3 regions of the Pseudarthrobacter sp. As-47 genome follow, and region 1 is predicted to be linked to each of the others. Evidence: riboswitches for the same ligand, from Rfam matches in the RefSeq annotation. Region 1 holds a riboswitch; each other region holds the start of a gene.
The links. Region 1 has a riboswitch for cyclic di-AMP ahead of AC4BCK_RS08895 (M23 family metallopeptidase). Riboswitches for the same ligand answer to the same signal wherever they lie in the genome.
Positions count from the first base shown of each region.

Region 2: linked by a shared signal. The riboswitch ahead of AC4BCK_RS00780 (M23 family metallopeptidase) and the one ahead of AC4BCK_RS08895 (M23 family metallopeptidase) in region 1 are both predicted to bind cyclic di-AMP.
Region 3: linked by a shared signal. The riboswitch ahead of AC4BCK_RS00835 (NlpC/P60 family protein) and the one ahead of AC4BCK_RS08895 (M23 family metallopeptidase) in region 1 are both predicted to bind cyclic di-AMP.

Region 1 is NZ_CM177088.1:1,922,040-1,931,807, reverse strand. Features, by position in the region: gene AC4BCK_RS08900 (MFS transporter) at 1-1,225, opposite strand, end outside; gene AC4BCK_RS08895 (M23 family metallopeptidase) at 1,585-1,947, opposite strand; cyclic di-AMP (ydaO/yuaA leader) riboswitch at 2,379-2,565, opposite strand; gene AC4BCK_RS08890 (hypothetical protein) at 3,143-3,340, opposite strand; gene AC4BCK_RS08885 (hypothetical protein) at 3,420-3,875, opposite strand; gene AC4BCK_RS08880 (hypothetical protein) at 4,254-4,517, shown strand; gene AC4BCK_RS08875 (FAD:protein FMN transferase) at 4,520-5,458, shown strand; gene AC4BCK_RS08870 (ferric reductase-like transmembrane domain-containing protein) at 5,455-6,030, shown strand; gene AC4BCK_RS08865 (NADH-ubiquinone oxidoreductase-F iron-sulfur binding region domain-containing protein) at 6,021-7,112, shown strand; gene AC4BCK_RS08860 (ferredoxin) at 7,109-7,342, shown strand; gene AC4BCK_RS08855 (DedA family protein) at 7,421-8,047, opposite strand; gene AC4BCK_RS08850 (hypothetical protein) at 8,824-9,024, shown strand; gene AC4BCK_RS08845 (hypothetical protein) at 9,206-9,580, shown strand.
Region 2 is NZ_CM177088.1:153,159-162,926, reverse strand. Features, by position in the region: gene AC4BCK_RS00795 (bifunctional copper resistance protein CopD/cytochrome c oxidase assembly protein) at 1-603, opposite strand, end outside; gene AC4BCK_RS00790 (ArsR/SmtB family transcription factor) at 816-1,235, shown strand; gene AC4BCK_RS00785 (cytochrome c oxidase assembly protein) at 1,278-2,249, shown strand; cyclic di-AMP (ydaO/yuaA leader) riboswitch at 2,436-2,609, shown strand; gene AC4BCK_RS00780 (M23 family metallopeptidase) at 2,614-3,435, shown strand; gene AC4BCK_RS00775 (DUF305 domain-containing protein) at 3,441-4,106, shown strand; gene AC4BCK_RS00770 (thioredoxin-like domain-containing protein) at 4,136-4,771, shown strand; gene AC4BCK_RS00765 (SURF1 family cytochrome oxidase biogenesis protein) at 4,849-5,649, shown strand; gene AC4BCK_RS00760 (metal-dependent transcriptional regulator) at 5,844-6,551, shown strand; gene AC4BCK_RS00755 (IS1380 family transposase) at 6,850-8,280, shown strand; gene AC4BCK_RS00750 (Nramp family divalent metal transporter) at 8,870-9,768, opposite strand, start outside.
Region 3 is NZ_CM177088.1:166,457-176,224, reverse strand. Features, by position in the region: gene AC4BCK_RS00845 (hypothetical protein) at 675-1,451, opposite strand; gene AC4BCK_RS00840 (alkaline phosphatase) at 1,822-3,342, opposite strand; cyclic di-AMP (ydaO/yuaA leader) riboswitch at 3,898-4,094, shown strand; gene AC4BCK_RS00835 (NlpC/P60 family protein) at 4,098-4,874, shown strand; gene AC4BCK_RS00830 (transglutaminase TgpA family protein) at 5,013-7,301, opposite strand; gene AC4BCK_RS00825 (hypothetical protein) at 7,820-8,287, shown strand; gene AC4BCK_RS00820 (copper resistance CopC family protein) at 8,386-9,009, opposite strand; gene AC4BCK_RS00815 (hypothetical protein) at 9,090-9,695, opposite strand.

The sequences.
Region 1 (9,768 bases):
CTTCCATGGCTGCTGCGGTGTCATGCCGGGGCCAGGAGGCGAATGCTCCTGCACTGCCTATCATCGCAATAATTGTCAGCGCCACCGCAGCCCAGCCCAAACCGGCGACCGCGCCGACCCAACCAGCCAGCGGATACGTCAGGATGTAGCAGGCATGGGAGAGGGAGAACTGGGCCGTGAACACGTAAGGCCGGGTGTCCTCGGTGGAGGCATCACGCAGCAGCCGCGCCGCCGGTGTAAGGATCGTCGCGTTGGCCGCGCCGAGCAGGAACCACAGGCCCAGCAGCAGCCACCACCCCGTCCCCGGGACGCCGGCCAGGGTCAGCGCGGCCGCTCCGGCCAGGACAAACGGAATGACCGCGGCGCCGGTGAGCATCATCGCCCGGTCCCCGAACCGGTCCAGAACCCGTGGGGCTGACAACGCCACGATCATGGAACCCACACCGAAACAGGCCAGCGCCAGAGCAAGATCCGTGTCCGGCCGTTGCAGAACGTCCCGGACGTAAACAACGGTGTTCACCAGTACCAGCGCCGTCGGGGCGGCAACCACCAGGTTCAGGGCAAGCAGGGACCGCAGCCGCCGGTTGCGCCAAAAGATCCGCGTGCCCAAGGTGGTCCGGTGCCACAGCGAGGTCTGCGGAGCTGCGGTGGCCTGAACCTTCGGCAGGACAGTGATTGCCACCATAAAGGCAGAGAACAGGAATCCGGCGACGGTGCCGAGGAACAGGTTGTTGTAGCTGAGCACGGTCAGCAGCAGCGCCGCCGCGGCCGGGCTGACGAGCGCTTCCATGTCGTAGGCCAGCCGGGACAGCGACAGGGCCCGGGTGTAATCCCGCTCGTCGGTGAGGATCGTGGGGATAAGGGACTGGAACGCCGGGGTGAACGTCGCAGAGGCTGACTGAAGCAGGAAGATCACCACGTAGATCTGCCAGACATCGGTGATGAAGGGCAGGCACAACGCCATTCCTGCCCGGATCAGATCCGCCCCGATCAGGACCCGCTTCTTTGGCCACCGCGCCACCAGGGCGTTGATTACCGGGGCGAGGCCCACGTAGGCCAGCATCTTGATAGTCAACGCCGTACCGAGAACGGCCCCGGCATTGCTGCCTGCCAGGTCATACGCCAGCAGCCCCAAAGCCACCGTCAGCAGGCCCGTGCCGATCAGCGCCACGATCTGCGCCACGAACAGCCGCCCGTACGTGACATTCCTCAGAACAGACAACATCCGGCCCGACACCTTGAATGCAAAAGTGCGCGTGTATGCACTTATAGTACGTGACCGGAGTGAATGCCGAACTTCAGGCTGTTAGGACCGCTGACCGCTACGACTTGTAAGCGGGCCCTCGGTCCGCGGCCGAAGACTCTTTGACGAGGGACTGCAGCAGGACGCGGCCGCCGAATTTGACTGGTCCCAGAACCTGTACGAAGCGCGCGAAAGACAGTCCCCACCTCCGAGGAAGCCAGGGAGCGCCCTGACCCTACACAACAGGGTCCGGTGTTCGGAAGGTTGCTGACAGTGCGGGTCTGCTTTTCATCAAAACAACTGCGATCCGACGGATTCGAAGCAGGAAGTCCGGTCCGCTATCAGATGTAGGCGGAGGGATTGACGGTCGTTCCGTTCACCATGACCTCGAAATGAAGATGGCAGCCAGTTGACGCCCCGGTCGTACCAACGCCCGCAATCTGTTGGCCCTGCGCGACTGTTTGCCCAACAGAAACACCAATGCTGGCCAGGTGGTTATAGGTGGTCTTCAACCCGTTGCCGTGGTCCACAACGATCCGGTTGCCGCCGCCATACGGGCTCCAGCCTGCCTCCACGACTTTCCCTCCACCGGCAGCGGACACCGCCGTCGAGCATGCTCCTGTCAGGTCGATGCCGGTATGCAGTTCCCCTGCAGCTCCCGTAATGGGGCTGACACGAAATCCGAAAGGCGAGCTCACGTTCATGGCGGCCAGTGGGGCTCTCAGGCCCTTGGACTGCGCGCTCGGGGCGGCCTTAGCCGCCGGTGCCACAGGGGCCGGTGCCGCAACCGTTCCGGCGGCCTCCACCGGTGCTGCCGGTGCAGGAGTTGGGGCGGGCTGGGACGTAACTGCCGGGCGGTCAAAGGTCAAGACCGCGCTCGGCGCTGCAGATACTGCAGCCTCAAAGTCAGGAATCGCGGATGTGGTGATCTGGCCCGGAACCTCGGCGCGAGCACCCGAGTCGGCCTGCGCGGCCGAAAGGGCAGTCAGGGCAATCATTCCCGTGACGGCGGCTGAAACACCCCACTTTTGGCTGCGGAGCAGAACGGCAGCGTCATGGAGACGGAGTCGGCGGCGCGGCCCGGGAGCAGGAAGGGCACGGCGACGGCCGTGTCTGGGCTGGGCAGACAAGATAGTGGTCCTCTCGGCGCCGGCGAAGTTAGCTGTCGGATTCGGACGAGTGGACTGTCCGGCTGCTGGGGACGCGCGCTAACGCAGCCGCCAAGTAGCTTCACCCCAAGGTGCGCTCTCGCGCGCCGTAAGTGGATCCTCCGCGCCCGCCTTGAGAAGGTCATGGTCATCGGCCGCCGGCGGGGTTTGGCGTAGCGGCCCATGCATACCGGTAGGGGTATGCATACCAAGACTAACGACGGTTCGCATAAGTTACAAATTCGTTATCCCAGACCGATGGCGGCAGCGGCGGGAGAGAAAATGGTGCCACGGATTCTTTTTTGGTGGACAGGTCCGGCTCTCCTCGTCCTACTTGTTGGCCGCGCGGCCAAGCCATTCGAGCGGGCCTCCTATCCTAAGAAACACGAACGCCATCCCTATCAGCACAGCCAGCGCTGCGCGGGAAAGGTACATCCCCAGACTGGACATCAAAGTGCCAGCCGCTTCCAAGGCTTCGCGGCTGCAAAATTATTCCGGTTGCCCGTCTAAATCCTCAGGGCAGTCAACGGCGGATCTCTGGCCGCCTAATTAGGCAGATCACCGGGCCCTAACAACGGCAGGGCTTGTCCTCAGGCACCTCCCATGGCGGTTCCGCCAACAGGTATTGTGGCCGGGCCACGTGCTTACCCATTTTCCGGCGCTGCAGCGAAGTACTTGCGTCCCCTTCCCGGGGCGGCAACATCCAACCCAACAGGCCTGTTTCCTGCTTGTTCATGTTCCGTGGGCTTAGTCATGTCATGGTCACCGCTGGCTTCCAGAACGCCGGGACGATTCCGGTGACCAGTGTGCCGAGGCGGGCTGCTGCTGTCAGCTCCAGGCCAGTATCGGTCAGGTTGTCGCCGCTGATGACCAGGACGCGCCCGGCGCAGGCAGCTTCCAGCCAGGCGGCGTCATTGCGGTTCCTTCTGTTCAGTTGCTGGGAACACATCAGGAGTCCATCAACATGGAGTTAAACCACTTCACCATCGGCCACGATGCAGGTGCAGGTGTTCCGGGCAGGGGACAGCCTACTGCAGGATTTCGCTATAGCTGGCGCTGAAAGACATCTCGAATCCGTGTTTGAGCAGGACCGAGACCAGCGCCGACGTCATCTCCCCACGCGGTTCGCCAACAACAACATTCGGCATCAGGGTGTAGGCCAGCACGGCTATGTCGGTCTTTCCCAACCCGCCCCCGCTCAGAACCATTCGCGCACCAACGGAGGTGACGTCTTCCACCACCTCCACCGCCTCGCGCGCACTCAGCCCGGGTGCCTGACACTGCAGATGACAGACGGCAGGATCGAAGGTCAGGGACGATATGCCCTCCAAATCACAGCCTTCGGTGATGAATACCATCAGGGACAAGGCCGCTCCGAAGCCAAGAGATCGCCGGCAGACAGCGCAACGGCTGGCTGTGGCCTTGACCGTCTCGATGTATTGGGCTGTGTCCCTGCCCTTGAAGCCCGGAGTTGTTCGTCCCAAGCTACATTGCTGGTGATGGGCATTTCCGCAATCCAATCCGTGACGCCAGGCCCACGTGCGCCATGACGCACACATAGGGGTGACTTGTGAATTCGTCGAATATCCGACGCTAAGGAACTGCAACTGGCTGGGGCGCGGATTTGCCGCGGGTTAATGCCCCCGCCCGTTGGAATCGGACGGTCGCGGCATTGATGATGGTGTAGCGCCGGTTAGTGCCGTTAGCGTCGGTCGGTTTGTGCGTGGTGGGGTGCTGGAATAGCCAATCGCTTCCCCGAAAACTTCGGGCGGGCCGGAATCCCTCACAGACGGTACACAGGTTTATCTCAGGTATCTCTTATTGGGCATGTGGGAGCCTTGATGGTATCGGAAGGAGATGCGATGACGGCGGTAGTGAATTCACGGGTTCGGGCGTTGGGCGCGGTACGGCGCTGGACGGTGACAGGGATGGTGCTCGCGGGGCTTGCGACTGCTGGTGTCGGTGCAGGCCTGGCGACGGTGCAGCACCAGTCCACCACCGGTCAGGTGGCGGCGGCGGTGCAGCAGGCACCGGCGCCCGCCGCGGCAGGGACGTTCGGGAAAGTCCAGGCCGCGCAGAACGCCCCGGCCGGCGCCGTACCGCAAACAGCGACCAGAGCCTCCTGAGCGTGGCAGCATTCCCGGCCGCCGGGTTTGATGCGATCGGCACCACCGTCGGCGTGCACGCGACAGACCCATCCGCCCTGGACGATGCTGTGCGCACGGCCCGGGACTGGCTTGAGCGCCTGGATGCCGTCGCCTCGCGGTTCCGGGCCGATTCGGAAGTGGCGGCGATCACTGCACGTTCGTCCCGGGCCCCGGTGGCTTTGGTTCTTAGCCCCCTGCTCGGTGAGGTGCTTCAAGCCTCCCTGGACGCCGCGGCCCTCACCGGCGGTCTGGTCGACCCGACAGTCGGAGCGGCCCTGCTCAGAGCCGGTTACGATGACGATATGGCAGTGGTCAAAGACAGGGCCGCCTGGACGGTGCCCGGTGATCCGGCACCGGCGCCGGGCTGGCGGCAGATCAACTACACGCCCGATGTGCGGTTGTTGGTGATGCCGGCCGGCACGGTGCTGGACTTTGGCTCCAGCGCCAAAGCCTACGCCGCTGACCGGATCGCGGCTCTGCTGGGTGAGACCCTGCCGGGCGGTTTCCTGGTGGACCTTGGCGGGGACATTGCCGTAGCAGGCCCACCGCCGGAGGCCGGCTGGCTGGTACGTGTCGGGCACGGCGGCGGCCGCACCGATCAGGTCATCACGATCACGGACCAGGCTGTGGCGACGTCCTCAACCAGGGACCGGGCGTGGGCCAGCGGTTCCGGGACCGCCCATCACATCATCGACCCGCGCACCGGCGCTCCGGCGGAGCGGGTCTGGGCCGAAGTGACCTGCCTGGGCGCGACCGCCCTGGAAGCCAACGCCGCCTCGACCGCCGCCATTGTCCTGGGCGCTCAGGCGCCTTCCTGGCTGCGGGCCCACGGCATCGATGCCAGCCTGCACGCCATGGACGGTTCGACCGTGAGGACCGGGAACTGGCCTGCCTCGCACGACCCGGCCCGGGCCCTGTGAGCCCGGCGGTCAGCGAGGTTTTCTGGTTCGTTTCCCGGGCGAGCGGTGTCACGGCCTCGGTGCTGCTGACCGTGACGTTCATTCTCGGTGTTGTGACTTCCGGGCGTCGCCGGCCGGCAGGGATCGGCACCACGGTCGTGACCGGACTCCACCGGAACCTGGCACTGGGAATGATGCTTTTTGTGCTGGTCCATATCGTCACTGCCGTCTTGGAAGGTTACGTCGACATTGGCTGGGTATCGGTCGTGGCGCCGTTCACCTCCGGCTACGAACGGGCCTGGATCGGGCTGGGCACGGTCGCTTTCGACCTGCTGCTCGCGGTGACCGTAACCTCGGTGCTGCGCCACCGCATCCCTGAGCGTTGGTGGGCGCGGGTCCATGCGCTGAGCTACGTGCTGTGGCCGGCGGCAATAGTCCACGGCATCACCATGGGCACCGGGAGCGCCTGGATCCTCCGGGCGGTGGGCGTGGCGTGCCTGGCCGCAGGTGCTGCCGCGATGGTGTACCGGCTGACCGGCCGGCAACCCGATGAGACCCGCCGTGATGAGATTGGACAACAGCCATGGCGCTGAACCTGCTGCCGGCGCTGCATGAGGCCGGCCTGACCGGCCGGAGCGGTTCGGCGTTCAGCACTGCGGTGAAACTCACCGCAGCGCTGGAAAACCGGACGGAGCTGGTCGTGAATGCCTGCGACGGGGAAATCGGTGCCGCTAAAGACGCCTATGTCATCCGGCACTACCTCGCCGAGGTCCTGGACGGGGCCGCACTGACGGGCCTGAAGCCGGTAACGTATGCGGCCCATGCCGGGTCGGAGACCGAAGGACACCTGCGGGCGGCCGGTGTTCCGGTGCTGCCGGTACCTGCCCGGTATGTCGCTTCCGAGGCCAGTGCCCTGGTTTCCCTGCTCCACGGCGGCCTGGCCCGACCGATGACCAAACGCGCCCGCCTGGTCCAGGGGGGCCGCACCCCGGAGGGGAAAAAAACCCGCCCGGTCCTGGTCCTGAACGCCGAAACACTCCTGCGGATCGCCCAGATCGAGGCATTCGGGCCGGCCTGGTTCCGGTCCTTCGGCACCCCGGAGGACCCGGGCCCGCGGCTGGTCGCGCTCAACGGCGCGGTCCGGGCACCGGGTGTCTACGAAACCGAAACCGGACCATCCCTGAGCCAAATACTCTCCCTGGCCGGGGGCCCGCTCCCCGGTGCCCCGGCGCTGAACATCGGCGGACTCGGCGGCACCTGGATTGCAGCATCCCGGATACCCTCCCTGCACTACACCGCCGACTCACTGGCCGCCGTGGGCGCGGCCCCGGGCCCGGGGGTCATGCACCTGCTGGGTCCCTCACATTGCCCGGCCGCTACGGTCGCGGGCATGCTCACCTACGCTGCCGGGGAATCAGCCGGCCAATGCGGGCCCTGCATGTTCGGGCTCCCCGCAGCAGCTGCCGGGTTCGCTGACCTCGCCGCAGGCACCGCAGGCCCTGCAGCGCGCGCCGCGCTGCAGGAGCGCCTGGGGCTGCTTGCCGGCCGCGGGGCCTGCCATTTCCCCGATGGGGTCGCAGCGTTCACCGCCTCCGCGCTGGAGGTCTTCAGCGCCCACCTCCAAGCGCACGCCGCAGGATCCTGCCCGGGCCAGGAAGAAAGCGGTCAGTCATGAGCTTTTCTCCCCGCACCCCCCGGCCCGGTTCGGCACTCCCGGTCCTGGCCGTAGACCGGATTGCCTGTACCGGGCACGGGGTCTGCGCCACCTTGCTGCCCGAACACATCACCCTCGACGAATGGGGCTACCCCATCCTCGACGGTCCCATTCCCAAAACCGCCGACGCGGAGCTGGCCGTCCGGTACTGCCCTGCCAGGGCACTGTACTGGCGGAACCGGAACGCCTGACGCAGAACCCGCCACTCCGCCCGGAGGCCCGGGCGCCGCTCCACGGTGCCCTGGCCGAAGGCGGTGGCAAGGCGGGTCTCAGTTGCCCGCGTCCGGGTCCGCTTTGGCGCTGCGGCGCCTGCCCAGGTGCCAGAGCAGCAGCCCGGCAAGGACAACCGCGACGGTGAGGACGGCCGCTCCCTGCCCGGCTGTCCGGGCAATGCTCTGATACGAGTTCCCTGCCAGGAACCCCAGCAGAACACAACCGGTACCCCACACCAGCCCGCCCGCGGCGTTAAATGCCACAAACCGCAGGTAAGGCATGCGCGCCATGCCGGCCAAGGCAGGCATGACAGCACGGAAAAATGCTGTGAAACGCCCTACGAAGACTGCCGCGCCGCCCCGGCGGCGCAACAAATCCTGGGCCTTGGCCACCTGCTGTCCTTTCTTGGCGACAAGGCGAAGGCCCATGATGCGGGGTCCGAAGAACCGCCCTACCTCATACCCCACCGTGTCGCCGGTGATCGCCGCCGTCACGACCAGAACGATCACCAGCCACAGAGGAAGCCGTCCGTGGCTGGCCAGAACCCCGCCCAGAATGGCCGCCGTCTCACCCGGGATCACAAATCCAAGGAAGAAAGCGTCTTCAGCGAAAACCAGGACGAAAACCAGCAGCGCCGCCAGCACCGGGCTGATGTTCAGGATACTGTCCACAATCTGACCCACAACACACAGCCTTTCCTCCCGGCGCCCACCCCCCACGCACCTGCGGTTCCGGTGATCTTACCGCGCCGACCCGGAAGCATCCCCAGGGAAAGGCGGCAGGCTCTGCGGCGACATACGCACCTGGGCCTGGCATCGGGGGAGACGGTAACCATCCCGGTACAGGCCCAAGGCCGCGCGCAACTGACACTCGAGACGGCCCCGGTCACATTTGCCCGGACCGGCGCTGACCCGGCGCGACGGTCCAGGTCAAAATCAACGCAGCCACGACCACACAAAACCATCCCGGGCCCCGTCCTGAACCCGACCTTCACCGAATACGCACCCTATTTCCCGATCCGGCCGGACCCGGCCCAAACCCCCGACACCACAAAGCCGGCTCCTTCCCCGACACCTACGCCCTAACGGCAACCCCCTGCAGGGCTCCGCGCACCGCCCCATTCACGCGCCCCGCCCTCCCACCTTGAACGGGAAGGCAACGGCGCGGCCAACGCCCCGGGGCCGGAAAAGCCCCACGCGCCCTTGACCGGTACGTCCGCCGCCACCGGCGGGCCGGCTGGCCGCCCTCCGCAGGATCCCGCACAGGCAGCCCCGAAGGCCGCTGGACCGTCTCCCGGGCCCGGTGCTGCCGTCTGCAGGTTCCCTGCCGGTGCACTGCGGACTCTCAGCAACCACTTAGCGGAGGTCCGGATAATTGGTGGCAGGCGTCGTTGAAGCGCCCGCCCCGTCCGGGCCCCCCACCCGGACGGGGCACCGACTTAGTAGGACGGATACCGGCAATGTCTGCAACCCGAACCCGCACAGCTGTCCTGTTCAGCACCCTGGCCGGAATCGCATTGGTTGCCGGGACCGCCGTCGCAGGGAGTGGACCCGCAACCGCAGCCCCGGCACCGGCGCCGGTATCTTCGACCGTGTCCGCACCCGCCCCGGTCGGCGCCGACAGCCCGCAGCGCGACGCCGGGGAAACCAGCGGCGACTGACCCGGCCCGGACGTTGGTTAGAATACTGTGCAGGAAACGACCCTGAGCAGGGCGATGCGGTGAGAGGAGAGACGTGAGGACAGCGGTCAAGCACCCCTCACTTCTCCCGGCCGATAGTGCCGCGCGTGCCCTCATTCTGGCTTTCCTGGTACTCGCTGGTCTGGTACTCGGGGTTTTGGGTATGCATGCCCCGACGGCAGGCCACATCGCCTTAGCTCCGCACCACACCGCGTCACACTCCCCGGTCGGCCTTTCCGCTGCCGCCGGGGTGGCCTCGGGCGGGTGGGTTACCCCCGCCGGGGCGCCCATCAAGGAGATCTCGCTTCCGGCCGGCAATCAATCGCAGGGTTGCCAGGCGCAGTGCATGATGACCGCCCAGCACCGGGCGTGCACCCCGCAGTCCGGTGCTGCAGCCCCTCAACCAGTCCTCCCTGCCATGAAACTTGCCGCCAACGGTGCGGCCATCATGAGCGCTTCAGTGGTTCAGTGTCTGGCCCCGGAAGGCCACCGGCGGGCTGCACCGTCCCTGACGGAACTGTCCATCAGCCGCACGTAAACCCGGCCCGGGCACGGCCCCACGGATGCCCGCAGGGAGGTTCCGCAGGGCCCCGACATGCCGCCTCCACCGGGACGGCCTCGGGCCGGTAACGTGCCGGTTTCCTCCCCATCCTCGGAGGGCCGGGGCCTGGAGTAAACCCGGCGCACCTGCCGGAAACGTGGCGCAGAACCGTCGCCACCGGATGT
Region 2 (9,768 bases), 1.8 Mb from region 1:
TGCGATCGCCAGCAGCGCGGCCGCGGCCAGGGGCCCGGGAGAACGGGCGCCGAACACCACTGTTGCCACCACCGCTGCGATGATCACGACCGACAGCCAGGCGCTTCCACTGGGCAGTTCTGTCATATAGGCGACAAGGCCCGCGGAAAATTCGGGGCTGCCGGAGACCGGGACGCCGGCGATGTCGGCGAAGCCCAGGACCAGGACCGCCAGCGCCGAGAAGGTCCAGATGATGCTGGTGGCCGAAACCAGGACCATGATCCGGGTAAAGGCGGGGTGCTCAGCGCCTGTTGTCGGGCCCTGCTCGTCATGGCGTGTCCTTGACGCCCGGCCTGAGCTTCTCAGGGTGGGCGGGATAATGAAAGCGGCAAAGACGAGTCCGCCGATCGTTGCCGCCGCCGCGAGGTTGTGCACCGTCTGTGCCAGGCCGTATCCCCACTGGACCAGCGCCCCGGGGTCCCGGGTCTCGGCCGGAAGAGTTCCCCTGCCGTAGGCGGTCGCGGCCAGAACCACCACCAGGGCGATTGCGCAGGCGGCTGCCAGCCAGACCGGTCGGGGTGAGACAGCGGGCCTCTCCTGTGAAGTGGAGACTTTGAGCGCCACAATACGTCCTAACCTGGTCCTGGCCCCTACGGAAGGGTGGGGATGGAGCGCGAAACGAAGCACAGCGCGCGACACCAGATTATCTGTAGAGTTGTTCACACGTTAAACGTGCGTGTCAAGGCGTGCACTCCCCCGGCGCCGCGGGCCTCCTGCACTTGCCGCACGTAACCGGGGGAACTCGAAGCTTTAGCGCGTAAAGGTAGCCTAGATGGATGATGCAGATTCCCCCCCGGGTCCCCGCCGGGCCGGAGTGTTCGGTCCGGCTCGTCGACGCAGAAAAAGTCGGCGCGGTCAGATCCAGGATGCCAGGAGATTCGGACGTAACCGACTTGGCGGTGATTTTCGGGCTGCTCTCGGACCCTGGCCGGGTCAGAATCCTGATCGCCCTTCTCGAAGGAGAAATGTGCGTCTGCGACCTGGCAGCAACTACCGGGCTGAGCGAGTCCGGCGTCTCCCACGCCCTGCGCCTGCTGCGCGGGCCGCGGGTTGTTCAGGTGCGCCGCTCGGGCAGGATGGCCTACTACTCTCTGGCGGATTCGCACGTCCGCATGCTCCTCGATCTCGGCTTGACGCACGTTGGGCATACAGGCAAGGACCGGTTGCGCATGGTCGAAGGCGGCCAGGCACCCTGACAGGGGCGGGCCTGCCCGCACAGTGCGACAGCCGGTGCTGCCATGTCTGAGCCCGAGATCACCGGTCCGGTCTGGCTTCCGTCGCTGCCGCCCTCGCTTCCTGAATACCTGGCGCCGAACCTGCAGCCGGTACCGCTGATCCCTGCCCTGACGTTGCTGGCCGCGGCGCTTTACCTGGCAGGGGCGATCCGTCTGTGGCGGCAGGGCCGGGGCTGGTCCGTGGTGCGGACCTGTTCCTTCCTGGTCGGCTGCCTGGCCATCATCGTGGTCATGGGAGCCGGCATCGAAGGGTACGGACTGCGGATGTTCTCCATCTTTATGTTCCAGCAACTGACCCTGATGATGGCCGTTCCGCCGCTGCTGGTCATCGGATCACCAGGAACACTGCTGTTGCGGGCAACACCCCACGGCAGGCTGGGCCGCCGCGTCCTCCAAGCCGCGCTATGGGGCCTGCGTTCCCGATGGGGACGCGTTGCTATTCACCCGGCCTTCATGGTCCCGCTGTTCCTGCTCAGCTTTTACGGCGTGTACTTCTCCGGTCTGGCGGACCTGCTGCTGCCAAACTGGTACGGCCACGTCGGCCTGGAACTGCTGTTCCTGATCTCCGGGATCCTCTTCACCGTGCCGTTGATTTCCGCTGACCCGCTGCCGAGCCGCCAAACCCACTTCGGACGGATGATCGATATCTTCGCGGAGATGCCGTTGCACGCGTTCTTCGGGGTGGTCATCATGATGGCCACCACTCCCATGGTTAAATTCTTCGCCGCGCCGCCTGCGAGCTGGAACATCAACCCCATGACGGACCAGGGCGTAGCCGGCGGATTGGCATGGTCCTACGGGGAATTACCCGGAGTGCTTCTGCTGATGTTCATCCTGGTCCGCTGGCAGCGTGAGGAAGCCAGATCCAACGCCAGAATTGAGCGGGCCGAGCTCACCGGAGGAACCCCGGAGCTGGACGCCTACAACAGCTACCTGCAGCAGCTGGCAGACAGACCTGAACCCCGTCGCCGATAAAGGGCCCGGTCAACTTGACCCGCGGGCCTGGTCATATGAAGATATCTGCAGATGAATTTTACGAAGCGTAGAACTGCGCCTTCCTTGCTGCTGTTATCAGATTGTGATAATTAGGTTTTCTTAGGTAACGTTAGTTCAGGCTTTCCTGTATTGAGCCCTCGACGCCGCACGCTCAGCCCCGCCGGCGGTGTCAGATCCGAACATGAACGGCGGGGGCGGAGGACCCACAAACGGCAGCTTGCTGCCTTGGGGTGAAGACGCACACTGTGCCGGGCCACGAGGGCCGGCTCCACGGGGCGTCCGGGCTTTCTCCTTGGCCCGAACCCGACAGCTAACTTCGCAGGCGACCCGAAAGGATTCCGCTGTGCCCTCCTCCCTCCATGGCCGCCGCCGCGCTCTGCCCAGTGACCGCTCCCGGCGCCGCGCCGGTGCTGCCAGAACTGCGCGCCGCGCCGTCCGTCCCGTGGCCCCGTCCCCGCGCCCTGTCTGGCTTCCCGGGGCCTCCGCTTTTGCCGCCGTCGTGATGCTTGCAGCCGGCATACCCGCCGCGCATGCCGGGCTTATTGCCGCCGGCACCGTTCCCGCCGCCGAGCCGGCCGCTGTGGAGGCAGCCCCGGCCATAACAGCGCAGGAACAGGCGGTCATCACTTATCCGCGCACTGACGTCGGGACCCGTCCGGCCGAACGGCCTGAGACGCCCGCGCCTGCCGCAACAGGATCCACCGCCGGGACCCCCTCCGCAGTTCCTTCCGCTGCAGCGGCGGCACCGCCAACGGTTGTGCCCGTGGATACCACCCTGGGCGCTCCGCTGGCCAGCATGTCCATTTCCTCTCCGTTCGGGTTCCGGACGAGCCCGATCACGGGCGCGTCCGGTGAATTGCATACCGGGCTGGATCTGGTGGCTTCGTGCCAGACGGCAGTGTTCACGGCCGGCTCGGGGACCGTCGTGGAAGCTGGATGGTCCCAGAACGGCGGCGGAAACCGCATCGTTGTCGATCATGGCAATGGGATGAAAAGCACGTACAACCATCTGTCCTCAATAGAGGTCTCCGTCGGTTCTGTGGTGGCCAAGGGCCAGCGGCTCGGCGGGGCCGGAACAACCGGAAACTCCACCGGATGCCACCTGCACTTCGAAATCGTCCGCGACGGCGTGACGGTGGATCCCCAGGGCTGGCTCCGGCCGTGACCCTCATGGAACCGGGCGACCAGGCGCCGGCAACGTCACCAATGCACCGGAAGCGGCTTTGGGCTGTTTTCTTCATAGTAGTGGCCCTCACCGCGCTGGGCTTCTTCGCTTTGGGCCGGCTTTCCGCGGCGCCCGCACTCGTCCCGGACTCCGGCCCGGACGCCGGATTTGCCCGGGATATGCAGACCCATCATGCCCAGGCGGTGGAGATGGCAATGCTGATTCGGGACAAGTCCGACCACCCCGAGGTCCGGGCGGTCGCCTACGACATCGCCACCGCGCAGCAGCATCAGAACGGGCAGATGTTCGCTTGGCTGCAGGACTGGGGACTGTCCCCGGCCGGGACAGCGCCGCCGATGGCCTGGATGACGGCAGATGGTACTCATGACGGGGCCGGAGCCGCGCATGGTGCCCAGGGGTCCGGCCCTGAAGGTGCCATGGAAGGCATGGCGACCCCGGAACAGATGCAGGCGCTGCGGGAAGCTTCAGGTGCGGAGGCCGATCGTCTGTTCGTTGATTTGATGATCCGCCACCATCAAGGAGGCGTCGCCATGGCCACCGCCGGTACCCGGCTGGCGGAAACCTCAAAGGTCCGGGACTTCGCTGCCCGTATCCTCGAAGCACAGACAGCTGAAATCACGGCCCTTGAAGAACTCCGAAGCCGACTCTGATCGCCCCAAAAAAGAGAGTGAGACCGCCGATGACCGGAAAACCAAAAGCCGGTGAGGACCGCAAAGCGCTCCTGGCAGCAGTGCAGGCCAAACAGCGGGCCGCTGACAGACGGCGGGCCTGGCTGATCTACGGCACCGGCGCGGCCGTCGTCCTCGCAATCATTGCCGCGGTGACCTTTGTCCTCGTAGGGGAGGTGCAGCAGCGCGAACAGCTCAATGCAGCGGCCGCACGGCCGATCGAGGGCGAGCAGGACTATCCGGACCAATCCAGGAACCACACCAGCCAGGCAGTCAATTATCCACAGACTCCGGCCACCGGCGGGGACCATGCGCCGGTCTGGACGAACTGCGGGATCTACACGGCCCCCGTTGAACAGACCCGGGCAGTGCATTCCCTCGAACACGGGGCCGTGTGGCTCACCTACCGCCCCGACCTTGCCCCGGACGAGCTCGCCGAACTGACCGCTTTGGCCGGCAAGCAGGACTACCTCCTGCTCAGCCCGGTAGCCGAACAAGCCTCCCCGGTTGTGGCAACAGCCTGGGGAAAACAGCTTGCCGTGGACAGCGGCAGCGACGAACGTCTGGCACCGTTTATTAAGAAATACCGGCAAGGCCCGCAGGCACCTGAGCCCGGGGCCGTTTGTTCCGGCGGCGTGCAGGGCTGACCTTGCTGCCGAACAAGGACCGGACGCCCCGGGCCTACGGATTCCTGCTGTCCTGGCGGTGGCTGGGCATCCTGGGCATGGCCGTTCTGTTCGCAGCGGCCTGCATGGGGCTGGGTAACTGGCAGATGGACCGGCGGAACCAGGCGGTCACCGAAATCCGCCGCGTCCAGCAGAACTACGACAAGCCGCCCGTGCCCTACGAAGAAGCCAGCCGCTACTTTGACGACCCGGACCCGGACGCCAAGTGGACCACGGTATCTGTCAGGGGCCAGTACATCGCCAACGACCAGCGGATCGTCCGGAACCGGCCCAACTACTCGGCCGCCGGATACGAGGTTCTGGTCCCGTTCCGGCTGGTTTCCGGTGAAACGATCATCATCAACCGGGGCTGGGTTCCCATCGGGAACAATCGGCCAGGCTACCCTGATACGGTTCCTGCACCGCCCCCCGGAACTGTCGCAGCAGTGGTGCGGATCAAACCATCAGAGGCCGACGTGGACCGGAGTGCTCCCGAAGGGCAACTGGCCAGCATTGACCTGGCCTCCTATGCGCGCCAGCTCGAATACCCGGTCAAGACCGGCAGTTATGGGCTCATGGCCTCCGAATCACCCCCGCCGGAGCTTGCCCCTCAGCAACTCGCCCCACCCAAGGTGCAGGAAGGATCCAACCTGTCCTACGCAATGCAGTGGATTACCTTCGGAGTGCTGGCCTTCGTCGGGTTCGGCTATGTAGCGCGGCAGCAGGCCCGCATCGGCCGGGAGGAACGTGAAGCTGCGGAACCGTCCGAACCTGGACAGCAGGCCAGCCCACAGGGCAAACCACGGCGCCCACGCTCCGATGACGAGGAAGATGCTCTTCTGGATGCCATGGGCCTCTAACAGAAAAGGCCAGCCACGTGTGGAGTTCCTGACTGCCAGCCTCCGTCGGACGGGTGGATCCGCTGCAGGGGCGACGACCGGACCATGGGCGGTCGTTTGCTCCGCTTGGCATCAAGGACTGAGCCCCCGGCCCTTGATCATCCTTCCACCAAAGCGACGGCTCACTGGCTGCCTACAGGGTGGGCGGCGCGGCAGTGGATAAGCCCGTCGTTTCTGACCTGACCGTTGCCGCCCAGGCCTACTTGAAGCTCCTCTACACCGCCGGTGAATGGTCGGAAGCGCCGGTCACTGTTGGATTACTGGCGGACCGGCTGGGCCTCAGTATGTCCACGGTCTCGGAGGGCATTGCAAAACTCGCGCGGCGGGATCTTGTCACACACGCCAAGTACAGCAGCGTCAGCCTCACGCCCAATGGGCGGCTGTATGCGCTGGTCATGGTCCGCCGACACCGGCTCCTGGAAACCTTCCTGGTGCAGACCCTTGGATACACCTGGGACGAAATCCACGACGAGGCCGCAAAGCTCGAACACGCGGCCTCCGAACACCTGATCGCCACAATGGATGAACTCCTGGAACACCCGTCCGCTGACCCTCACGGCGATCCCATCCCCACAGCCGACGGACAGATGCGCCGGCCCGGAGCCAGCCAGCTGACCGCCGCGCAGCCAGGACAAAACGCGGTTATTTGCCGGGTCTCGGACGCGGACCCGAAGTTGCTGCGTTATTTTTCCGCCCTTGGCCTCACCCCCGGTACCGAGCTCACCATCAGGGAGCGGAAGCCCTTCGCGGCAGGGACAACCTTCCACGTGACCCGCAGCGGGCAGGACATCACGCTCGGAACCGAAGCGACGGACGCGGTGTGGGTGGTCCCTGCCAGCAGCGGGGATTCCGCGTCCGGGTAAGCCCGGCTGTCCGATCAGGCTTGCCGGTGATGGTGAGAACGCAGGTCAGCCATGATCAATGTCGCGTTGGTCAGCGACTGTCGGTTGTCCCGAAATCTCCTTCACCGGACCCTACCGATACGGGTGGGCAGTACTGTCCCCAAATTTGGTGGTCGACAAAATGGAACTGAAGCCCTTAGCCCGGGGTTTTCATGGGGCGCCGGGTGCGGGGCGTGTTTAAGCAGGGAAAGGGTGCTCTGAGCTGGGAAAATAGTGGTTGTCGAGACCGTTATTTGCCGAGCGAGGGAGCACCCTTTCGATGCAAAAGTCTACCTTCGTTTTCCCGTCCCTGCCGGTTAGTTTCACCGGCCAGTCGCTGATCTCCCACGCCGGAGTTTCGGTGCTCACCGGCTTCATGGACGCCCTCGGTTTCGGCAGGCTGTGCGAGGACCGGCTGGGCCAGTTTGTCCCTTCCGGAGCGAAGCACCGGCCGGGACGGCTGGTTGGATCCCTTGCCGCGATGCTCGCCGCCGGCGGTGAACACGCTTCGGATCTGGACATTCTGCGGTCCTCACCTGGAGTCTTCGGTCAGCTGCCCTCCAACGCGACGGTGTCCCGGTTCTTCGAACGAACCGTCACGAACCCCGAGTTGTTTCGCTACGGCTTTGAGACCCTCACCCGGGAACTGCGAACCCGGGCCTGGAACGCCGCCGGAGCAAGGAACCCGGCCCTGACCGCAACAGCCTTGGACCCGCTGATCATCGACATCGACGCGACCCTGGTGACCTCCCACTCCGACAAGGAAAACGTCGCCGGAACCTACAAACGCGGCTACGGCTTCGCCCCCTTCATCGCCTCCTGTGATTACGGGGCCGGCAATGGTTCCGGGGAAATTCTCGCCGCCGTGCTGCGCCCGGGGAACGCCGGGGCGAACAGCGCTGATGACCACATCCGGGTCTTCCACACCGCCACAGCCCAACTGCCGGAGAGCTTCTTTACCGAGGCCGGGGCCTTGGCCGGGGAGAAGATCCTGGTCCGCACCGACAGTGCCGGGGCCTCCCGGAAATTCCTCTGGCACCTGCACGGCCTGGGCGTGCAGTTCACCACCAGCTACACCATCCCTTTCGGCAAGGCCCACATGGTCGACTGGATCAGCGACAAACAGTACTGGCAGCCGGCCCTGGACCAGACCGGAAACGACCGCACCAATGCCTGGGTCATCAACGCCACCGACGTCCTCACGCTCACGGACTACCCGCCGGGCACGCAACTGTTCCTGCGCGCAGAGCCGCTGCACCCCGGCGCGCAACCAACCCTGCTTGACACCGACGGGCACCGGATTACCGCGTTCCTGACCAACTCCCCCCGCTGGCACGGCCCGTATCTGGATGCCAGGCACCGTGCCCGGGGCCGGTGCGAGAACCGGATTAAAACCCTGAAAAACACCGGCCTTGGCAAACTCCCGTTCTTCGATTTCGCCGCGAACCAGGCCTGGGCGAACATCGCCGCGCTGGCCTTCAACCTGGTCTCCTGGATCCAGCTCGCCGCCCTCCCGGACGGCCACCAGGCCAAGGCCTGGGACATCAAACGCTGGCGCTACCGGCTCTTCGCGACCGCAGGGAAAATCATCACCCGCGCCCGCCATAGCCAGCTCCTCCTGCCGGAAAGAGCACCCGAGAAGGCCCTTATAAACCTGCTTCTGGAGAATACCAGGCACCTTCGACAACTCCTGCTGGCCGGCTCAGGCTGAGCAGTCACTGACCCAACCCCGACGAGCAGACCCATCACCGGAAGTGGAACCGGCGCCAAGCCAGGCGACCCAACAGGCCAAACCACCGCGCCCGAAAACAGCAAACAACCACCAGCCACCGGCCTGACGCAATCCGCAGTCATCACCTGCCCTCATGAAAAATCGGGGTTAGATTGCGGTACCGACCGGTATGCACGGCCGTGGAAATGACGGCACTTCCCATCAGGCGGCCAACACTTGCCCGATCCGAAAAGGAGTTCTGGCATGTCCCCATGTGACGCCCCCAAACCGGCACGGCGGATGGCCCACTTTTACACGGTCAAAACGGCCTCCGGGGCGCTGGGCATCAGTGAAGCAGAAGTTTTGAAGATGCTGGAGAGTGGTGAGCTCCGCGGTCTCCGGCTCGTGCCGCCAACTCCTTGGCTCGTCGATGGCAGAGCCCTGGACGAGTTCGCCCTTCATTGGTGGAACAACCGTCCGCATGACCAGCAGCGGCCAGGACGTCACCCAGCGAACCGAGAGTGACGCACGCGGTGAGGGTGGCTCCGGTCGGCAGCGGTGACTCCGCTTCCAGGTAACTCCGGGATGATCAGGCTTGACCGGTGATGGTGAGGGCGATGAGGACGCAGTTCAGGCCGACGATGAGCGTCGCGCTGGTCCAGCCCGCGATTTTCAGTGGTGTCGAGTCGGTGTGGATGCCCATCACGTCACGTTTTCCGGTGAGCCGGATCAGCGGGATCAGGGCGAACGGGATGCCGAAGCTGAGCAGGACCTGGCTCAGGACCAGGGCTAGGGTCGGCTCGATCCCGGCACCGAGGATCAGCAGGGCAGGGATCAAGGTGATGACGCGACGGGTAAGCAGCGGTACGCGGAGCTTCAGCAGCCCACCCATGATCGTGGCGCCCGCGTAGCAGCCCACAGATGTTGAGGCCAGTCCCGAGGCCAGCAGCCCGATCGCGAAGACGACGCCGATGACCGGGCCCAGGGCGGAGGTGACAGCGGCGTGGGCGCCGGCAATGGTGTCTGTTCCTTCGATGCCGCGCAGGCTGGACGCAGCCAACAAAAGCATCGCAATGTTAACTACCCCGGCGAGCATCAGGGCGCCCGCCACGTCGAAGCGGGTGGCCTTAATGAGTCGTGTCCGGACGGCGGGATCCTTGGAGAAGCCGTGCCGGTCCCTCGCCAGCGCCGAATGCAGATAAATCGCGTGCGGCATCACCGTGGCTCCCAGCATGCTGGCCGCGAGCAGGACGGTGTCCGTTCCCTCAAAGCGGGGAATCAGGCCGCCCAGGGCGCTCCCGGCATCGGGCGGATTCACGAACAGCCCGGATACGAAACCGACCGCGATGACGCCAAGCAGGATCAGGATCGCGTACTCAAAGGACTTCTGGCCCCGTGCGTTCTGCAACGCGAGAAGCAGCATTGATGCCACACCAATGATGAGCCCGCCGGCCAGCAGCGGAAGGCCGAACAACAGGTTCAGCGCCA
Region 3 (9,768 bases), 1.8 Mb from region 1:
GCGATGGACTGCGCGATGCTGTTTGGTTGGCACCCCGTTTTGGCCGATAATGTGCAGCGGTGGGTGTTCCTTGTCCTTGTGGGGGGAGATCCTGTTTCTTCGTCCCGGAGCACGTGCCGAACGGGGTGGGGCTGGCTCCCGGTCTCAGCACGTCTGGAGCCAGCCCCGCTTTAAAGTTTGGAGCCAATGCAGTGAGGGCAGCATCACCGAGGCCTTGCTTTAACTGCCCGTCTCTCCATCACTCCCCTCCTCAGCGCTCGTGCAGGCCACTGCAGACACTCCTTTTGCAGTATTAACCCCACGATTACGCGCGTAGTGCAGACGGGAACGGACAAGCAGTCTCCGAACCCTCCTGAGTTCTCAAGCGGATGCACCGAGGTCGCCTGCACTAAACGACGTTCTTCCTACAACCAGTCCTTGCCCGGCAGGACGGTTCCTTTTGGCCCCTCCCGGGGCGCCCGGGACGTTGACCGAGCACTTGAGTTGAAGACCCGCGAGGAAACGGCCGATGACCCCGGCCAGGCGTGTCTAAGGGAAGCGGGGGCGCGGGGTTCGCCCCAGCGATAGCCGCTTTGTGGTGCCGTCTGGCTGGGTTTCCGGCCGGTCAAGTGCCCTTGAGGGAGGCCCTGCTACGCAGGATGCTGCTGGCCAATGGGACTGCACATGCCTGACAGTCAGGGCCTGCGGGGCAAGGGACGAGATAGATCCTGCACACCCGGGGCCGGCTCCAGCTGCCGCAGGAGGCGCAGGTTGAGCCAACAGAACACCGCAAGCCCCAGGTACAGGCATAGTTCCATCACCTCGCCATATTCTGAGATAACGAAAGTCGGTTCCGGCCAGATTAGTAGGCGGAACAGGCGATAGCCCGCGGCCAACAGGAAGGCCGGCACGAGAAAGAGCGGTGGAACGAGCAGGTGTTTGGGCGCAACGTCCCGCCGTGAGCCGACCGCTGCCCACACCAGCGGGGCACATGCACCGTACAGGCTGGCAAGGAGCATGGCGGAGGGGACCAGCTCCTGCACTCCCCGGAGGTTGTGCAGGTTGGTCTCCCCCTGACGGTTGACCGCATCCAGGTCTTCGGGGGTGTCCCAGCCAAAGATGCGCTGGCCCCAGGAGATCTCCTCGCCCGTGAGAAACCAGACGCCGAGAGTGACCACACCATAGAGCAGTGCGATGCCCAGACGCCCGGCCCGGAGCAGGCGGAGGGTGATCAGGGGCAAGAAGATGCATGCGCCCAGCAGGCAGAGAACCTGGAGCCATTCGATCAGGGAATCCTCGTCAACCAGCCAGAGATAGAGCTCCTTGAAGGGAACAGTAGCCGCGGCGACAACGGCGAGGATAAAGGGAAGCAGGGCCACCAGCAGCGCCTGGCGCGGGGCGATTCCCCAGGTCTGGGAATCGGTTCTGAACCGTACAGCTGCTGGGGTGTACCACCGAGGGATGGCTGGCATCTTGCCTCCTTGACAAACTGGCTGGGGCCAAGTGTCAGTCGTTGATTCACAAGCGATTCCCCAGCGTCCCATGCCCAAAATCTGCTAGGGAAGATTCACGGGGAAGTTATGCGGGTTTCCGCACCCGCATTTCGAGAGGTACACAGCCGGCCCCCAGCCAGTGGCGAAGGGTGAAGAACAAGCGCGCGCAGTAGGCTGCCGGGCTCAGCTGCCCTGGCACCGACCGGTTGCCGCAGTTTGTTCCGGACCATAACGAGGTCCCCCGGTGGTGTGCCTGCATCACTTGGCCGATCGGTTTGCAGGCCGCCGGGAGTCCCGTCGAGTTTGACCCGGGCCGTGGCAGTTTTGCAGTTCTGATTTTTCGCCAGGGTCAGCGCAGGACGCCCAGGGCGTTACCTACGATGTCGAACAGGTCGGTGTTGTCCACGCTGCCGTGCAGTTGCTCGGAGCCTGGGCCGTAGGCGTACACGGGCACGTCGGCGCCGGCGTGGTTGCCCGAGGCGTAGGTCAGCCAGAGACTGGCTTCCTTGGAGCCGTCCTTGACGTGGGGCGGGTCGCTCGGGGTCCGGAAGGTGGCGGGGCCGAAGTTTTTCGGGTCCGTTGCGCCGGTTCCGTTGGTGATCCCGGTTGAGCGGTCCGTGTCCTTGGAGTTTCCGTCGGACCGGGTAGGGGTGGAGTTATTGGCGGGGTTGCCGGAGTCGACGTTGACGGGGGGTCCGGCTGCTTCGGCATTGGTGAAGGTGCCCTTTTCGATGATGTTGAAACCCCCGGTTTCGTGGTCTGCGGTGACGATGACCAGGGTGTTGCCGTCCTTCTTGGCGAAGTCCAGGGCTGCGGCGACGGCGTCGTCGAAAGCTTTGACTTCCTCCAGGGTCTGGGCCGCGTCGTTGTCGTGGGAGCGTTTGTCGATCAAGGCACCTTCAACCTGCAGGTAAAAACCCTTGCCGCTGGTTTTCCGGTCAAGAAGCTCGATGGCTTTCTTTGTCATCTCCGACAGGGAGGGCTCCTTCGCCTCGGGATCTTCGGGGTTGTCCTGCTTGGCTTTTTCGACGGTCAGGTTTCCCGTGTTGAACAAGCCAAAGACCTTCTCCTGTGCGGCCGCGTTCAGGGCTGTCCGGGTGGCAGGGATTTGGTTGGAGACTGAACCCAGGATTGCGTAGCCCTGCTCCTTCAGCGCGGTTTCATTCGAGGCATCGAAGCGGCCCAGGCCGCCACCGAGAATGACGTCCGCGGTGCCGTTGCGGGCAATCTGGTCTGCGATCGGGGTCACCCGCACATCACTGGCAGGCAACGGTTTGCCGGTGATCTCGGTGTCCTGGCACGCGTCGGCGGAGTAGTCGGGTCCCTGGCAGCCACGGGACAGGACGTGGCTCACCTGCCCGGCCGGCGACGCGTCGGTAACTTCGGCGGTGGAGACATTGCCGGTGCGGTAGCCGGCCTGCTTGGCCAACTCCATGATCGTCGGCACCACGGCCCCCTTGGCGTCCACCCCGAGGGCAGCGTTATAGGTTTTAATCCCGGAGGCCCAGGCCGTGGTTGCGGCGGCGGAATCGGTAACCAGTTCCGGATTAAAGTCGGCCTGGCCCGGCTGGCCGGACTTTTTCTGCACAGCGTAGGTGCTGACGGAGCCGTGAACAGGGAGGGTTTCCATCACCAGCCTGCCCTCGGCCCCGTAGAAACGCTCCCTGCCCGCCGTGACTTGGGTTCGGCCCATGCCGTCACCAAGCAGGTAGATAACATTCTCGGCTGTGGCAGGTGCTGACTTCGTGGCGTTAAACACCGCGTACCAGATCATCCCGGTTGCCACGGCTGCTCCCAGGACGACCCAAATGATCCTGCGTATCTTCCGTTCAGAGTCGGCGGGCGTGACGGCGGCCGGAGCTTGTGTCATCGGCGGTGCTTTCCTGTTCAGCGGCGGGGGCGTATGTCGGCTTCAGGGGCGGCGGTGTTTGTAGGGCTGGCCCTAGACGGTACCGCAGCCGCAGCGCCACCCATGGGTTTCTCGAAGCAATGGAATTGGATCCATTCAGAAAGGATACGGCTCGTGTTCCAGGACATCGAGTAAGTGCAGGACAACTCAGCCTTAATCCGGTTGGGCCGGCCCTGCCTTACTAAGCGGTGAGGCCCACCAGCGGGGTCTGTTCCAGAGGCAGCCCTTAAACAAGAGCCTCCTCGCAAGTGCCCGACGGAAAATGCAATTCGTCTTCGTCTTCTGTTTTCTAAGAGCGTGTTTCAGACTCCCGAAATGACTACGTGGCCGACCGGACAGGAATACGGGCACAGGGCAGTACATGGAGGCGGCAGCGCAATTGTTCATCCCTGGTCCTTAGTGCCGTCCTTTATGCATCCAATAAGAGGATCTGCGGCTCTGCGTTATGCAAATGTGACAACGTCGTGGGTTTTCGAGTAGGGTCAGACGCGTGCCGGTCTCAGAATGCGGCACTCCTGAGCAGATTGCCTAACTCTGCCGCTGCCTCGGGATCCGTTCGCATCATTCGTCCGGCAGAGACGGGGAAACCAATTGTGGCCTGCTTCGGGCAGGCCTTGGGGTGAAGCCGCGACTCCTGCCTTGTGCTGGAACTGCGGCCGGGTGTCTCCCATCCGAATCCGACAGCTAACCCCGCAGGCAGTGGGAGAGGCCCTTTCATGTCCATTCGCCGTGCTCACGGCCGCCACCGCGCGGTCCCCGTCCACACCAGCGCCCTTGCAGTCCTGACCAAGTCCGTCACCGACAACGCCGGCGGTGTGGGCCGCCAGGCGGCCGTCATCGCAGCAGCTTCCGGACTCGTTCTTACCAGTGGCGTTGCAGCCCAGGCAGCAGATGCCCCGACCCAGCGCGAGGCAGAGCCGGCCTCGACCCTGGAGGTTGCCAGCCAGGTCCAGGCGCCGCTCAGCGCAGACTCGACAGTCCAGATTTCCTACGAGCGCCCCGCCGTAAAGACGACGCCCGCTCCTGTCATCGAAGCGCCAACGCCTGTCGCCGTTCAGGCACCCAAGGCGGCCGTGCCCGCCGCGACTGCCGTCGCGAACGCCGCAGCGCCGGCCAAGGCCCAAGTCACCGTCACCCCCGCCCCTGCTGCCGCGCCGGCAGCCGCCCCGGCAGGCGGAGTCAACGCCACCATGGTCTCCTCGGCCTACGCCCAGATCGGCATGATCCAGGACTGCACACGACTGGTCGAGAACGCTCTTAACGCTGCCGGCATCCCTGTCGGAGACCTCGGTCCGATGCAGTTCATGAACTACGGCACTGTAGTCTCCGATCCGCAGCCCGGTGACATGGTCATGCAGCCCGGCCACGTAGGAATCTACGTCGGCAACGGCCAGGTTCTCAGCTCCGGCCTGAACGGCAAGAACGAAACCGCCGTTCACCCGCTGACGTGGATGACGTCAAAGGGTGCTGTCACCTTCGTACGCGCAGGCTAATAAATTTCTGAAGGCCGGCGATTCGGTGCCTTGGGGGCGGCGAATCACCGGCCTTCAGTATCTCTTGAGCAGCATGGGCCTCTGAACGCCGGTTTTTAAACTACCGGCCTGTTCGCAAGGACCAGACCGGCCGCTCGGTCACAGTTTGGGTACGGCCTGCCGCGACTGCTTCTTGTCGGCGTGCAACTGGCCCTCATGGAGCGATCTCGGCAGGAGCCTGGCTTCCAGACGTGCGGGAAGAGTATTGGAATCTCGTAATGCCCTTTTAACTTCCTGAACGTCGGCCCATGTTGGAGCCCCGGGGCCGGGTTTCGCGTTTGCAGCAGCGGAGTAGACCTGGAGTTCGTAAGCGTGACGGAGCCTGGTCAGTGATTCGATGGCCGGGCCGTTGAACCGGGCTTGATACATCAGCCGGCTGGTGAAATTCCGCGGTGTTTCCGCGGGGCTCGGACGGTAACCATGATCAACGGCGCTTTCGGTCGTCTCGGCCCAGGCGATGCTGGCTGCTTGTCCCGGACTTGACCTGAGAAATCGGCGCTTTCGTCCACCGGATCTGACGATGCGGACCAGAAATGGTGCGGAGGCCAGAAGTAGCAGGGCCAAAACCGCGCCCGTGAAAACGCTGCGATCCATACCGGAAGGGGCGGACGTGCCCGGCGTGCCGACGCCTGGAGGTCCTGGGGCAGGAGTCGGGGATATCCCGATGTCCGGCACGGGCAAGCCTTCGGATCTGAAGTCGTCCTCTACCGCGAGCCCTTGAGGAGTTGCCGGTTGCTGCGCATAGCCGGGGACGACTCCGCGGGAAGGAGTCGGTTCGAATCTAACCCAGCCGGCACCGCGGAAGTACAGCTCTGGCCAGGCATGGGCGTCCTTGGAATCAACGGCGAATTCGGGCAGCTCTTCCCCGCCGACCATAACGGTGTTCCCGGTTGGGTCCCCTGGGGCGTAACCGACGGCGACGCGGCTCGGGATCCCGGCCAGCCGTGCCATGACAGCCATGGTTCCGGCGAAGTGGACGCAGTAGCCGGCTTTTACTTCAAGGAACCGTCCAATGACTTCAAGGCCGGTGCCATCGTAGTTTCCTTCGACGGGTGCCTGCAGGGAGTAGGTGAAGTCGCCACCCCGCAGGTAATTTTGGATGGCCATTGCTTTGTTGTAGGGCTTGATCAGGTCCTCGGTGAGGTATTGTGCGGTTTCCCTGACGATGGGTGGAAGCTCCCCGGGCAGGGAGCTGAACCCGGCATCGACCTCATCTTCCCTGACAGGGCCCATGCCGGCCAGTGACTCACTCGTTAACTCCGGTGTTGAACTGATCACCTGATAGCTTTGCCAGGCTGCTGTCTCCCCCTTGGCCGACAGCACAGTCAGGTTTCGCGGGTCCCATGTCCACCTGCCATCAAGTCCAGAGATGCTCACCGGGGCATAGGGTGCCAGCAACCAGGGACTCGTAAAACTTCGGGTATCGATCCGGGTGGTGATCACACTCCCGCTACGGACCGGAAGGCCGGCTCTCTTTCCCATCTCCCTGATGCCGGACCGGCGCGAATCCAGGCGTGGGTCCGGCTGCCATCGTTTGCCCGAAAAGTCCTCCAGTGTCGCAAGCCGCAGATACAGTGGTTCATCGGCAGTGGTGGCATACGTGATTCGACCAAAACCGTCAGGCTCCCTGAGCGAGTTTCCCAGCGTTATGCTTGGGTCGAGCCCGGACGCGGCGCCCCACCACTGCAACCGGGCTCCCTGGGGAAACGTTCCTGCGTTGAAGCCCGGGATGACGGTTGGCAGAAAAAGAGTCAGGCTAAGCGCGGCCGCCCCGAGAGACACAGCACGAGCGAGGTAGCCGGCAGTTGAGTGCGCTGCCCGGCTGTGTACATCAAAGCTTTCCCGCCACTGCCCCGAGCCAAGGAGGAAGATGTAGCCGGCGGCCGCTGCAGTAAACGCGGGAACACCCACGCTTTCGGGAATGATGACTGCGGGGATGGAAAGGACAGCCAGCAGGGGCAGGCCACTGGTCGCCGGCATCCTGCAGGTGATGGCCAGGGTATCAACGAGCACTGCCGTCAGACCGATGGTCGCGCAGGTAATCAAAAGGATTCCATCACCAGGGACCACCGGTGCCAACTCGGATGACACGGTAAGTTCGGCGTTTTCGAGCAGAAAAGCCAACCGGTCTCCAGCCTCGGGCCTCGGAATGATGCCCAGAGTGCTTTGCTCACGGAAAAATTGCCAGATCAACGCCCCCGCAAGGGCCACAAGACCCGCACCCATGATGAGGGCAGGGGGCCAACGGAGGCTCCGCGCCCCTGCCGTCGCCCCCAACACGGCCACGGCAGTAGACACTACGTTTGGAAGCCAGCTCCAGCCATCAAGGACTCCATGGATGCTGAGCGATACAAGGACCACTGCCGCCACAGCTGCTACCGACACCATCAAGTGCCGCTGACCGCCAGCGGTCTGTGCGCGCTGCTCCGGTGAGCGCCACTGCTCTCGTGGATCGGGCGCCAGGAGCGACCGGCGTCTTATCGTCGTGGCGGTTTCCATCGAGATGACGTTCTGGCCCGTTACAGAACTAAGGAAACAGATGGATCAGAACCGTCAACGAGATACTCCTCAGCGCACATCGTCTCTTGTGCCCGGAGAAGGTGCTTTTGCCCGTAACAGATCTCCTGCCCGCGGAGCCCCTGATTAGTTGGCGTCATGGATACCTTCCTCACACTGCCAAAGGAAGAGCCCGGGACCCGGGGCCGGACGCCTCGCAGGAATAACAGCTCAAACGCGTTACTCCGGTGAAAAGTTCCGTTCCCCCGTAGATTCGCCCCGGCCAGGTTCGATCCAGCTGATGCTGTAACGTCAGGGGGGCCAAACATTTGCCGCGCCATCGTGCGGCGCCGGGCAGCCCCTGCGCCGGCCAAGCCCCATTTTTTAAGAGGAAGTCCATGGATACGACCATGCCAGATAAGACGACAAGCGACGGGGCACGGCCCGACGGGGACCAGGGAGGCACGGCCGGAATGCCCCTGGGCGCCAAGCGGCTGGTACTCCTGGGCGGATTAGGCGTTCCCGTCGGATTGATTGCCGGGCCGTACCTGCTCGGCCTGCAGCTCCTGGCAGTCGCCGGGGTAGTGGCGATAGCCGTCGCCTTGTCCTATCGGCACGGAACGGCGTGGTTTTCCCGGTGGTCATGGCTGACAGCTTGTGCGGGCGTAGCGTGGACAGGAGCCACCATCGCGTACTGGCTGACCATTGTTGCGGCCGCCGATGCGTCCGCACCTGCACCGCCGGTGTCCTCCGTATTGTTCTACGTTGGCTTCGCCGCATTCGGGCTAATGGCCGGGGCCGTTGCGGCTGCTGCGGTCTCCAGGTACCGGGACCGCAGGCGTTCAACGAAAGCCGGACAGCAGCCGCAAAAGCACTAAGACCACGCCCTAAAAAGAGATGCCGGCCCCGGTCGCACCCTTCGTGTCAGGTGGCCGGGCACGGCAGCTACGGTTCCAGAAAATCCCTCAGGGGTCAGTTACCCGTTACCGGTCTGCTCCCGGCGGCGCCGGGCGAGGTAAAGGATGCCCCCCAAGATGGCGATGATGACTGCGCCGATCCCTACGACGAGGGGACCATTGCTGTCATCCGGGCGCGGAGCCTTCGGAACGGTGTTTGCCGCCGCGCTCTGAGTCGGCGATGGTGCAGCCGAGGGCGGCACCGACTCTGTTGTCGAGGCTGGCGGTGCAGCCGGCGTTACTGCTGCGGGGTCCTGGACCGTGAAAGAGTAGTTTCCCTCGATGGGGTGACCGTCGGAGGAAACCGTCCGCCACAGCACCGTGTAGGGTCCGTTGCTTCCGGGGGCGACTCTGGTCGAGATCGTCGGGCCGGTCACTGTGACCTTGCCGTCGCTGAGCGTCTTTCCGGTTGAATCGGTCACGGTGATCACGCTCAGGTTCAGGCTCTCTGAATCCGTGGGCGGTTCTGACAAGGTGAGGGTCACCGTGTCAGGGGCGGCTGTCACTGTCGCGTCCCTGTCCGGGGACGTGGACTGGAGAGCGTCGTGGGCCTGCGCCGGGCCGGCGCCGATCACAGCAAGCAGCAGCGCCCCGGCGAGAGCCAGGCCCGCCCGGGAGCGTGCGTTCTTTTTTCGTACTGTCATGGGTTCATTCGATTCTGTTCGTATCCGGTCACCGCACTGCATACCGCAGGCGGGTTGCCCCGCCGTCACCGGCGAGGCGCTTAAGAGCAGCCGAATCCCGGCGGTGGCCCACGGACAACGGTTTGAACGGGAACCTTGGCGCAAAGAGGAACAGGACGCTGGGTACGCGGCGGCTGGCGGAAGCCCGGGGGAATAATGACAGGATCGATGGGTCCGTTGAGGGGACGCAGCCACGCCGCAAGCGCCCAGAGGGCGTCCTCGCCGCGGGCAAGGAGGAGTGCTGTGGCCAGCGTTGCAATGACGTGTGCGAACGTCATTGGTGAACCGGCGTCGGCCATCAGATGCCGATGGGACGTTGCGCTTTCCAGCATCAATGGGCCGGTGGCCGCCAGTCCCAGCCCATGATGTGAAGGCTCAGAGCCGGGCACGGCGCTGGCGGACAGCGTTGAGAAGGCCAGGTGCAGGCTCAGCTGGGACCCGCCAAGGTAGGCCGCAAGGAGGGGCGCTGTCATTTTCAGCCCCGCGAGCAGGACTGCGGAGAGTCCTACGACCGCGGCAAGCGCCATCATGATTGACGGCCCTGGAAGTTCGCCCCCGGCGCCCAGGTGTGCCGCGGCGGCGAGCGTGAGCACGGTCAGGGCCAGAACCCCTGCGCGGGGCAGGCGCAAAGGCGCGTGAACGACCACGTGCCAGCTCCTTCCGGGCGTTGTTCTGCTACATCATGTAGAACGATAGCGGTTCTGCAAGCCGCCATGTGCC